Regions from separate parts of the Streptomyces sp. NPDC014894 genome, predicted to be linked through region 2. Evidence: riboswitches for the same ligand, from Rfam matches in the RefSeq annotation. Region 2 holds a riboswitch; the other holds the start of a gene.
The links. A riboswitch is a leader RNA that binds a small molecule or an ion and turns the genes downstream of it on or off. The one in region 2 is predicted to bind glycine.
Positions count from the first base shown of each region.

Region 1 (4,726 bases), on a different contig from region 2:
CTGCGCGAGTCCGGGCACTCGGGGCGGACGATCGTGCTGAAGGTCCGGCGGTACGACTTCTCGACGCTGACCCGCTCCGAGACGCTGCGGGGCCCCACGGACGACGCCTCGGTGGTCCGGGAGGCGGCCGCGCGGCTGCTGGAGTCGGTGGACACCACCGGCGGGGTGCGGCTGCTGGGCGTCGGGGTGTCCGGGCTCGCGGACTACACGCAGGAGGATCTCTTCGCCCAGGCCTCCGCCGCCGCGGAGGCCGCCGCCGGCGCACCGGCGGCCGTGTTTCCCGCTCCCGGGCCGGACGGCGCCGGGGAGCAGGACGCGCGGCCGGCGGGCGGGGCGCGCGAGACGGATGCGGCGGGGGAGGCGGAGGGGGACGTGCCCGCGGTGCGGGAGTGGACGCCCGGGCACGATGTGCGTCATGACCTGTACGGGGCGGGCTGGGTGCAGGGCAGCGGCGTCGGGCGGGTCACCGTGCGGTTCGAGCGCCCCGGCTCGCCCCCGGGGCGGGTGCGCACCTTCCGGGTGGACGATCCGGATCTGATGCCGTCCGATCCGCTGCCCCTGGTGGGAGTGGGAGTGCGAGCGGGAGCGGAAGTTCCGGAGCCGGGCGCCGGGGCGGCGGGGGAGGCCGGGACGGACGCCGGGCCGCTGCCCGTACCGGAGTCGGCGGCGGTGGCGGACGCTGGGCCGGGGCCGGGGCCGGAGCCCGAGCCGGGGCCCGCGCCGGATGCCGGGGGTGCCGACGGGCCCGGCGGGGCTGGGCGCGGTGGTCAGTCCTCGTCGCCCGCCAGCCGGCCGAAGGAGCGGTCCTCCGGGGGCGGAGCGGGAGCCTCCGGAGACGCCGAGAGTTCGAGGCCGTAGTGCTGGTAGAGCTGGATCTCCTGCTCGGGGGAGAGATGGCGGCCGACGCCGAAGTCCGGCGCGTCCTTGATCAGCGAGCGTTCGTAGGGGACCCGGAGGATGTCGTCGGCGAAGGTGCTCGGCTCCAGCGGGACGAAGGCGTCCCGGCTGAAGAGCCCGGTGCGCACCGCCGCCCATTCGGGTGTACCGGTGGCATCGTCCAGGTACACCTCGTCGATGGTGCCGATCTTGGCCCCGTCGCGGTCGAACGCCTTGCGGCCGATCAGGCTGCGCGGATCGATATCGGTCTGCACGGTCCCTCCATATGGTCGCAACTGCTCTTTAATCCATACGAAAGGGCACATCGAAGGCGTCGGCCACTTGAGCGATCGCTGAAAGGGCGCGCTGGTAGGCTGGCAAGCGGCTGCTGACCCCGCGCGGGAGAGTCCACCGGCAGGACGACGGTGGCGCCGAAGGAGCAAATCCTCCCCGGAATCTCTCAGGCACCCTGTACCGCGCGGACGAGGTCACTCTGGAAAGCAGGGCGGGCGTCGGACGGCATCCGCTCTCACCGACGGTGAAAGCCGGAGCGTCGCAGGCAGGCGGTCCGGTGAAGCTCTCAGGTTGAGATGACAGAGGGGGAGGCCCGTCCAGGGCACCCCGCGTGCGGTGGTGCCTCTCGCAGGTCGCGTCAGACCAGGAGGCCTCCTACATGACCGCCAACCGCATTCCGCTCTCCAGCCTCGAACAGGGCATCCCGTTCGAGCAGCGCCACATCGGGCCCGACGCCGCGTCGCAGGCCAAGATGCTGGCCCAGGTGGGATACGGCTCGCTGGACGAGCTGACCGCCGCGGCCGTCCCCGACGTCATCAAGACCGCTTCGGCGCTGGGCCTGCCCGAGGCGCGCACCGAGGCCGAGGTGCTGGCCGAGCTGCGCACCCTCGCCGACCGCAACGCGGTGCTGACGCCGATGATCGGCCTCGGCTACCACGGCACCTTCACACCCCCGGTCATCCTGCGCAATGTCATGGAGAACCCGGCCTGGTACACGGCGTACACGCCCTACCAGCCGGAGATCTCCCAGGGCCGGCTCGAGGCCCTGCTGAACTTCCAGACCATGGTCGCCGAACTGACCGGACTGCCCACTTCCGGAGCCTCCCTCCTCGACGAGGGCACCGCGGCCGCCGAGGCGATGTCGCTCGCCCGCCGGGTCGGCAAGGTCAAGCAGGGCGTCTTCCTGGTCGACGCCGATGTGCTGCCGCAGACCCTCGCGGTGATCCGGACCCGCGCGGAGCCGACCGGCGTCGAGGTCGTCGCCGCCGACCTCGGCGAGGGCATCCCCGCCGAGATCGCCGAGCGCGGCGTCTTCGGCGTGCTGCTCCAGTACCCGGGCGCGTCCGGAGCCGTGCGCGACATCAAGCCGGTCATCGAGGAGGCGCAGGCGCTCGGCGCGATCGTCACCGTCGCCGCCGATCTGCTGGCGCTGACCCTGCTCACCCCGCCCGGGGAGCTGGGCGCGGACATCGCCGTGGGCACCACCCAGCGCTTCGGCGTCCCCATGGGCTTCGGCGGCCCGCACGCCGGCTTCATGGCCGTGCGTGAGAAGTTCGCCCGCAGCCTGCCCGGACGGCTCGTCGGCGTCTCCGTCGACGCCGACGGGAACAAGGCGTACCGGCTCGCGCTCCAGACCCGTGAGCAGCACATCCGCCGCGAGAAGGCCACCAGCAACATCTGCACCGCCCAGGTGCTGCTCGCCGTGATGGCCGGCATGTACGCCGTCTACCACGGGCCGGACGGACTGCGCACCATCGCCCGCCGCACCCATCGCTACGCCACCCTGCTCGCCGCCGGGCTGCGCGCGGGCGGCGTCGAGGTCGTGCACGGCGCGTACTTCGACACCGTGACCGTACGCGTCCCGGGCCGCGCGGCCGAGGTGGTCGCGGCCGCCCGCGAGGGCGGGGTCAACCTCCGCGCGGTGGACGACTCGCATGTCTCGGCCGCCTGCGACGAGACCACGCTGCGCACCCACCTCACCGCGGTGTGGGCCGCCTTCGGCGTCAGCGCCGACATCGAGGCGCTCGACGGGTCCGCCGAGGACACCCTGCCGGCCGAGCTGCTGCGGACCGACGACTACCTCACCCACCCGGTCTTCCACCAGCACCGCTCCGAGACGGCGATGCTGCGCTATCTGCGCCGGCTCTCCGACCGCGACTACGCGCTCGACCGGGGCATGATCCCGCTCGGCTCATGCACGATGAAGCTGAACGCGACCACCGAGATGGAGCCGGTCACCTGGCCCGAGTTCGGGCAGATGCACCCCTTCGCCCCGGTCGACCAGGCCGGCGGATATCTCACCCTCATCCGTGAGCTGGAGGAGCGGCTCGCCGAGGTCACCGGCTATGACAAGGTCTCCATCCAGCCCAACGCGGGCTCGCAGGGCGAACTCGCCGGGCTGCTCGCCGTCCGCGCCTACCACCGGGCCAACGGCGACGAGCGGCGCACGGTCTGCCTGATCCCCTCCTCCGCGCACGGCACCAACGCCGCCAGCGCCGTGATGGCCGGGATGAAGGTCGTCGTGGTCAAGACCGCCGACGACGGCGAGGTCGACATCGACGACCTGCGCGCCAAGATCGAGCAGTACCGCGAGGAACTCTCCGTACTGATGATCACCTACCCGTCCACCCACGGCGTCTTCGAGGAGCACGTCGCCGACATCTGCGCCCAGGTCCACGAGGCCGGCGGCCAGGTGTACGTGGACGGGGCCAATCTCAACGCGCTGGTGGGTCTGGCCCGGCCGGGCGAGTTCGGCGGCGACGTCTCGCACCTGAATCTGCACAAGACCTTCTGCATCCCGCACGGCGGCGGCGGCCCCGGCGTCGGGCCGGTCGGCGTCCGGGCGCACCTCGCCCCGTATCTGCCGAATCACCCGCTCCAGCCGACCGCCGGACCGGAGACGGGCGTGGGGCCGATCTCGGCCGCGCCGTGGGGTTCGGCGGGCATCCTGCCGATCTCGTGGGCCTATGTGCGGCTGATGGGCGGCGAGGGTCTCAAGCGCGCGACGCAGGTCGCGGTGCTGGCCGCCAACTACATCGCCAAGCGGCTGGAGCCGCACTACCCGGTGCTCTACACGGGTCCCGCCGGGCTGGTCGCCCATGAGTGCATCGTGGACCTCCGCCCGCTGGCGAAGGCGACGGGCGTCAGTGTGGACGACATCGCGAAGCGGCTGATCGACTACGGCTTCCACGCGCCGACGATGTCGTTCCCGGTGGCGGGCACGCTGATGATCGAGCCCACCGAGAGTGAGAATCTGAGCGAGATCGACCGCTTCTGTGCGGCGATGATCGCGATTCGACAGGAGATTGAGAAGGTCGGATCGGGTGTGTGGCCCGCCGAGGACAATCCGCTGCGGAACGCTCCGCACACGGCGGCTGCCCTGGGCGGTGAGTGGGAGCACGCCTACACCCGTGAGGAGGCGGTCTTCCCGGCCGGCGTCAGCCCCGCGGACAAGTACTGGCCGCCGGTGCGCCGGATCGACGGGGCCTTCGGCGACCGCAATCTGGTCTGCTCCTGCCCGCCTCTGGACGAGTACGACGGCTGACGGCTGACGGACGCCGACCGGCGGCTCACAGCTGACAGGCGGTGGCGCTGATGCGCGGGGGCCGGTGCGGAGATCTCTCCGGCCGGCCCCTCGTCATGTCCCGTACGAAGGGGTGGAGCGGCTACGGGCGGGGCGGTACGCACGGGCCGCGGGCCGCGCCGGTTCTGGCGCCCTCGTCCGGACGAGCCGCCCGGCGGACGGGAACGGTCGGGCCGGAGAGGCCGGACCGGAGCGCGGGCGGGAATGACCGGACCGGACCGGACCGGACCGGACCGGGCCGGAGCGGGCCGG
Region 1 is NZ_JBIBWD010000015.1:161,441-166,166, reverse strand. Features, by position in the region: gene ACF089_RS29820 (DNA polymerase IV) at 1-858, shown strand, start outside; gene ACF089_RS29815 (PRC-barrel domain-containing protein) at 768-1,151, opposite strand; glycine riboswitch at 1,266-1,363, shown strand; gene gcvP (aminomethyl-transferring glycine dehydrogenase) at 1,550-4,435, shown strand.
Region 1: it holds a riboswitch for glycine, as region 2 does, so the genes downstream of both, gcvP (aminomethyl-transferring glycine dehydrogenase) here and gcvT (glycine cleavage system aminomethyltransferase GcvT) in region 2, are expected to answer to the same signal.

Region 2 (4,726 bases):
CCGCCCGGGTTGACGGCGATGCCCAGCTGCGGGGGCAGCCCCCGGGCGAAGTCGCGGGCGGGGGCGACGGTGAAGGCCATATGGCCGCCGACGCAGCTCATGAACTGCTGTTCGGAGCTGAAGACGGGGACATAGGGAGCGCCGTCGATCTCCATGGTGGGCAGATCGAGATCGCGGCTGTCCGGGGAGCCGCCCCGGGGCAGCGGCACCCAGAGCGGGCTGCGGCCGAGGACTTCGACGAGCCGGGCGCCGGCGGAGGGGTCGCCGAGGGAGGCCGCGAGCGTCTCCTCCAGCTCGTTGGCGGGCCAGCCGCCGGTGTACGGGTATGGCTGTGCCTGCTCCGGAATGGTCATGTGCTGGCCCTCTCCCCCGGCTTGGCCGGTCGTCCCCTCGGCTTTCCCCCGACCCTAATGCCGCCCTCCGCCTCCTGAGCACCGCCCTCCGGGGGTGCGGGAGGCACGCCGGGGGCGGATCCGGCGCACGTAGCGGGGGGTGCGGGGGTGCGGGGCGGGAGCCCCGCGGGTGCGGGGGTGCGGCGGAGGGCCCGGGCGGCCGAGGGGCCCGGGCGGGACGGGCCGGGGCGAGGAAGCCGGGCCGGCCGGAGGTGCGGGGCAGGTCTCGGGCCGGTCACCGGTACGGGGGCGCCGGGACAGGCCGCGGGACAGGTCTCGGAAAGGGGGCGGGCGGCCTGGCGGCGGGACGGGCCTCGGGGCAGGCGGGCAGGACGAGTACCGGACGGCGGGGACGGGCGGCGTGGGCAGTCGGCGGGGACGGGTGGCGGGACGAACGGCGGGGGCAGGCGTCGAGTCAGGGCAGGCGTCAGGACGGATCGAAGCCGAGGCGGGTGAGGACGCTCGCGGAGTCGCGGTCGAGGAGCACCGCGGAGGAGCAGCCCGCCGGAAGACGGCCCGCCTCCGCGTCGGCGATCAGCCGGCCGACACCCCGGCGGTGCCGGGCGAAGGCGTACCCGGAGACGCCCCGGCCCCGCTCGCGCTGCCCCTGCCGGGCCACCGTCGGCGGGACGTCGAGCAGGATCAGATGGAGCGCCGTGCCCCGGCTCCGCGCCCGGCGGGCCAGCCAGCGCCGCACCCAGGCCTGCGTACCGCAGTCGTGGACGACCACGCTCTCGCCGGAGCGGAGCGCGCGCCGCAGCCCGGCGTAGTGCGCGAGCCGGACCAGGGGGCGGTAGACCGCGTAGGGGAGGAACGCCGGCGTGCGCGCGTCCCAGCGGTCCCGGGCGTCCTGCGAATCGATGCCCCGGCCTCTCGCGGCACGTCTGATCAGGGTCGACTTCCCGCTGCCCGGCAGCCCGGACACCACCACCAGATCCCCCGCGGCGAACATCAGCCGCCGCGGGCTGCGCCCGGCGCGGTCCCTGAGGTCCCGCAGCACGGGCCGGGCCCCCACTCCCCCGTGGAGCCCGCTGACCGCCGGCTGTGCCTGCGCGGGCACACCCGCGGTCGTGGCGTACGCACCGGAGTGCTGCAACGTCATCACACCCTCCCCCTTGTCAGGTCACCCACACACTTGCCCAAGAAGCGTAAAGAAATGGTAATGGGACACAACTGATTTGTGCCCGAGGCGCGTCCGGCGTGTGGCGCGCCGTCCGCGCTTTCGCGCGGACCGGCGCCGGGGCCCGCGCCGCCCCGCTCCCCGGCTCCGCCCGGCGCTCGCCCCCGCCCCGGCCCGGGGCGCTTCCCGGCCCGGCCCCGAACGGCCGGGACCACACCCCCACCAGCGCCGAATGCGTGCAATGATGTGCCCGCCAACTGCATACCGGCCGCTTGAATCCACGCGGGAGAGTCCCGGGCACCTCGGTGCCGGGCGCCGAAGGAGCAAGTTCCTCCCTTGAATCTCTCAGGCCCCGTACCGCGTGCGATGAGGCAGATCTGAAAAGCGGGCCGCCCTGCGCGGCTCCACCCAAGGTGCAAGTCACGGCCACCGGTACGTACGGTCACCCGTACATACGGTCGCGACGAACCTCTCAGGTTCCGATGACAGATGGGGAGGGTCGTCCTCGCCCGCATGCCCTTGGGAGCCCTATCCATGAGCAACGCCCATCGCCAGACAGCGCTCGACGCCCTTCATCGCTCGCTGGGCGCGACCATGACCGACTTCGCGGGCTGGGACATGCCGCTGCGGTACGGCAGCGAGCGCGACGAGCACCACGCCGTCCGCACCCGGGCGGGCCTCTTCGACCTCTCCCACATGGGCGAGATCACCGTCACCGGTCCCGCCGCCGCCGCGCTGCTGGACTACGCCCTGGTCGGGAACATCGGTTCGGTGGGTGTGGGCCGGGCCCGCTACACCATGATCTGCCGCGAGGACGGCGGGATCCTGGACGATCTGATCGTCTACCGGCTCGGCGAGACCGAGTACATGGTCGTCGCGAACGCCGGGAACGCCCAGACCGTGCTGGACGCGATCACCGAGCGGGCCGCCGGCTTCGACGCCGAGGTGCGCGACGACCGGGACGCGTACGCGCTGATCGCGATCCAGGGCCCGGAGTCCCCCGGCATCCTGAAGGCCGTCACCGACGCCGATCTGGACGGTCTGAAGTACTACGCCGGCCTGCCCGGCACGGTCGCCGGGGTCCCCGCGCTGATCGCCCGTACGGGCTACACCGGCGAGGACGGCTTCGAGCTGTTCGTCGAGCCCCGGCACGCAGAGGAGCTGTGGCGGGCGCTGACCGAGGCGGGCGCCGCCGCCGGTCTGGTCCCCTGCGGTCTGTCCTGCCGGGACACCCTGCGCCTGGAGGCGGGCATGCCGCTGTACGGGCATGAGCTGACCACCGGCCTCACCCCCTTCGACGCCGGTCTCGGCCGGGTCGTGAAGTTCGAGAAGGCGGGCGACTTCGTCGGCCGCGCGGCCCTGGCCGCGGCCGCCGAGCGCGCCGAGAGCGCTCCGCCGCGGAAGCTGGTCGGGCTGATCGCCGAGGGCCGGCGGGTCCCGCGCGCCGGGTATCCGGTGGTCGCGGGCGGCGCGGTGATCGGCGAGGTCACCTCGGGCGCGCCCTCGCCCACGCTGGGGAAGCCGATCGCCATCGCTTATGTGGACGCGGCGCACGCCGCCCCGGGCGCCGAGGGCGTCGGCGTCGACATCCGCGGGGCGCACGAGCCGTACGAGGTCGTCGCGCTGCCGTTCTACCAGCGCGCGAAGTGACGTCCGGCGCACCCGACGGCCTTCGGGCCGGCGCGCACGGCGACGTCCCGGCCTCGGCGCGCGACGGCGCTCCGGACGAGACGTACGGGCGCGTCCCGGCCTCGGCGCACCGCCCGCGCGGCGGCGCGACGGCCGACGCGTACGGCGCGCACGACCGCGTACCGGCGTCAGAAGTGACCAGCGGCACCCCGCCGTACCCCCAGCACGTACATCCGCCCTTCCCGCATACAGGAGAATTCAGGTCATGAGCAACCCCCAGCAGCTGCGCTACAGCAAGGAGCACGAGTGGCTGTCGGACGCCGAGGACGGCGTGTCGACGGTCGGGATCACGGAGTTCGCCGCCGGCGCGCTCGGTGATGTCGTCTACGCCCAGCTCCCCGTGGTGGGCGACACCGTGACCGCGGGCGAGACCTGCGGAGAGCTGGAGTCGACCAAGTCCGTCAGCGATCTGTACTCGCCCGTGTCCGGTGAGGTCACCGAGGCCAATCAGAACGTGGTGGACGACCCGTCGCTGGTGAACAGCGCGCCCTTCGAGGGCGGCTGGCTGTTCAAGGTGCGGGTGAGCGAGGAGCCGAAGGACCTGCTCTCCGCCGATGAGTACACCGCCTTTTCCGGTAACTGACCACGACTACGACAGGGACCCGAGATGTCGCTTCTCAACACCCCTCTCCACGAGCTGGACCCGGACGTCGCCGCCGCCGTCGACGCCGAGCTCCACCGTCAGCAGTCCACCCTGGAAATGATCGCCTCGGAGAACTTCGCTCCGGTCGCGGTGATGGAGGCACAGGGCTCGGTCCTCACCAACAAGTACGCCGAGGGTTATCCGGGTCGCCGCTACTACGGCGGCTGTGAGCATGTCGACGTCATCGAGCAGATCGCGATCGACCGGGTCAAGGAGCTGTTCGGCGCCGAGCACGCCAATGTGCAGCCGCACTCCGGGGCCCAGGCGAACGCGGCGGCGATGTTCGCCCTGCTGAAGCCCGGCGACACGATCATGGGTCTGAATCTCGCGCACGGCGGGCACCTGACCCATGGAATGAAGATCAACTTCTCTGGCAAGCTCTACAACGTGGTCGCCTACCACGTGGACGACGCCACCGGCCAGGTCGACATGGCCGAGGTCGAGAAGCTGGCCAAGGAGTCCCGTCCGAAGCTGATCGTGGCCGGCTGGTCGGCGTACCCGCGCCAGCTGGACTTCGCCGCGTTCCGCCGGATCGCGGACGAGGTCGGCGCTTATCTGATGGTCGACATGGCCCACTTCGCGGGCCTGGTCGCGGCCGGGCTGCACCCCAACCCGGTGCCGCACGCCCATGTGGTCACCACCACCACCCACAAGACCCTGGGCGGCCCCCGCGGCGGAGTGATCCTCTCCACCCAGGAGCTGGCCAAGAAGATCAACTCCGCGGTCTTCCCGGGTCAGCAGGGCGGCCCGCTGGAGCATGTCGTCGCGGCGAAGGCCGTCTCCTTCAAGGTCGCCGCCTCCGACGACTTCAAGGAGCGCCAGCAGCGCACCCTGGACGGCGCCCGCATCCTGGCCGAGCGCCTGGTGCGGAGCGACGTCACC
Region 2 is NZ_JBIBWD010000001.1:257,796-262,521, reverse strand. Features, by position in the region: gene ACF089_RS01110 (enhanced serine sensitivity protein SseB) at 1-353, opposite strand, end outside; gene ACF089_RS01105 (AAA family ATPase) at 820-1,494, opposite strand; glycine riboswitch at 1,786-1,882, shown strand; gene gcvT (glycine cleavage system aminomethyltransferase GcvT) at 2,047-3,162, shown strand; gene gcvH (glycine cleavage system protein GcvH) at 3,407-3,784, shown strand; gene glyA (serine hydroxymethyltransferase) at 3,809-4,726, shown strand, end outside.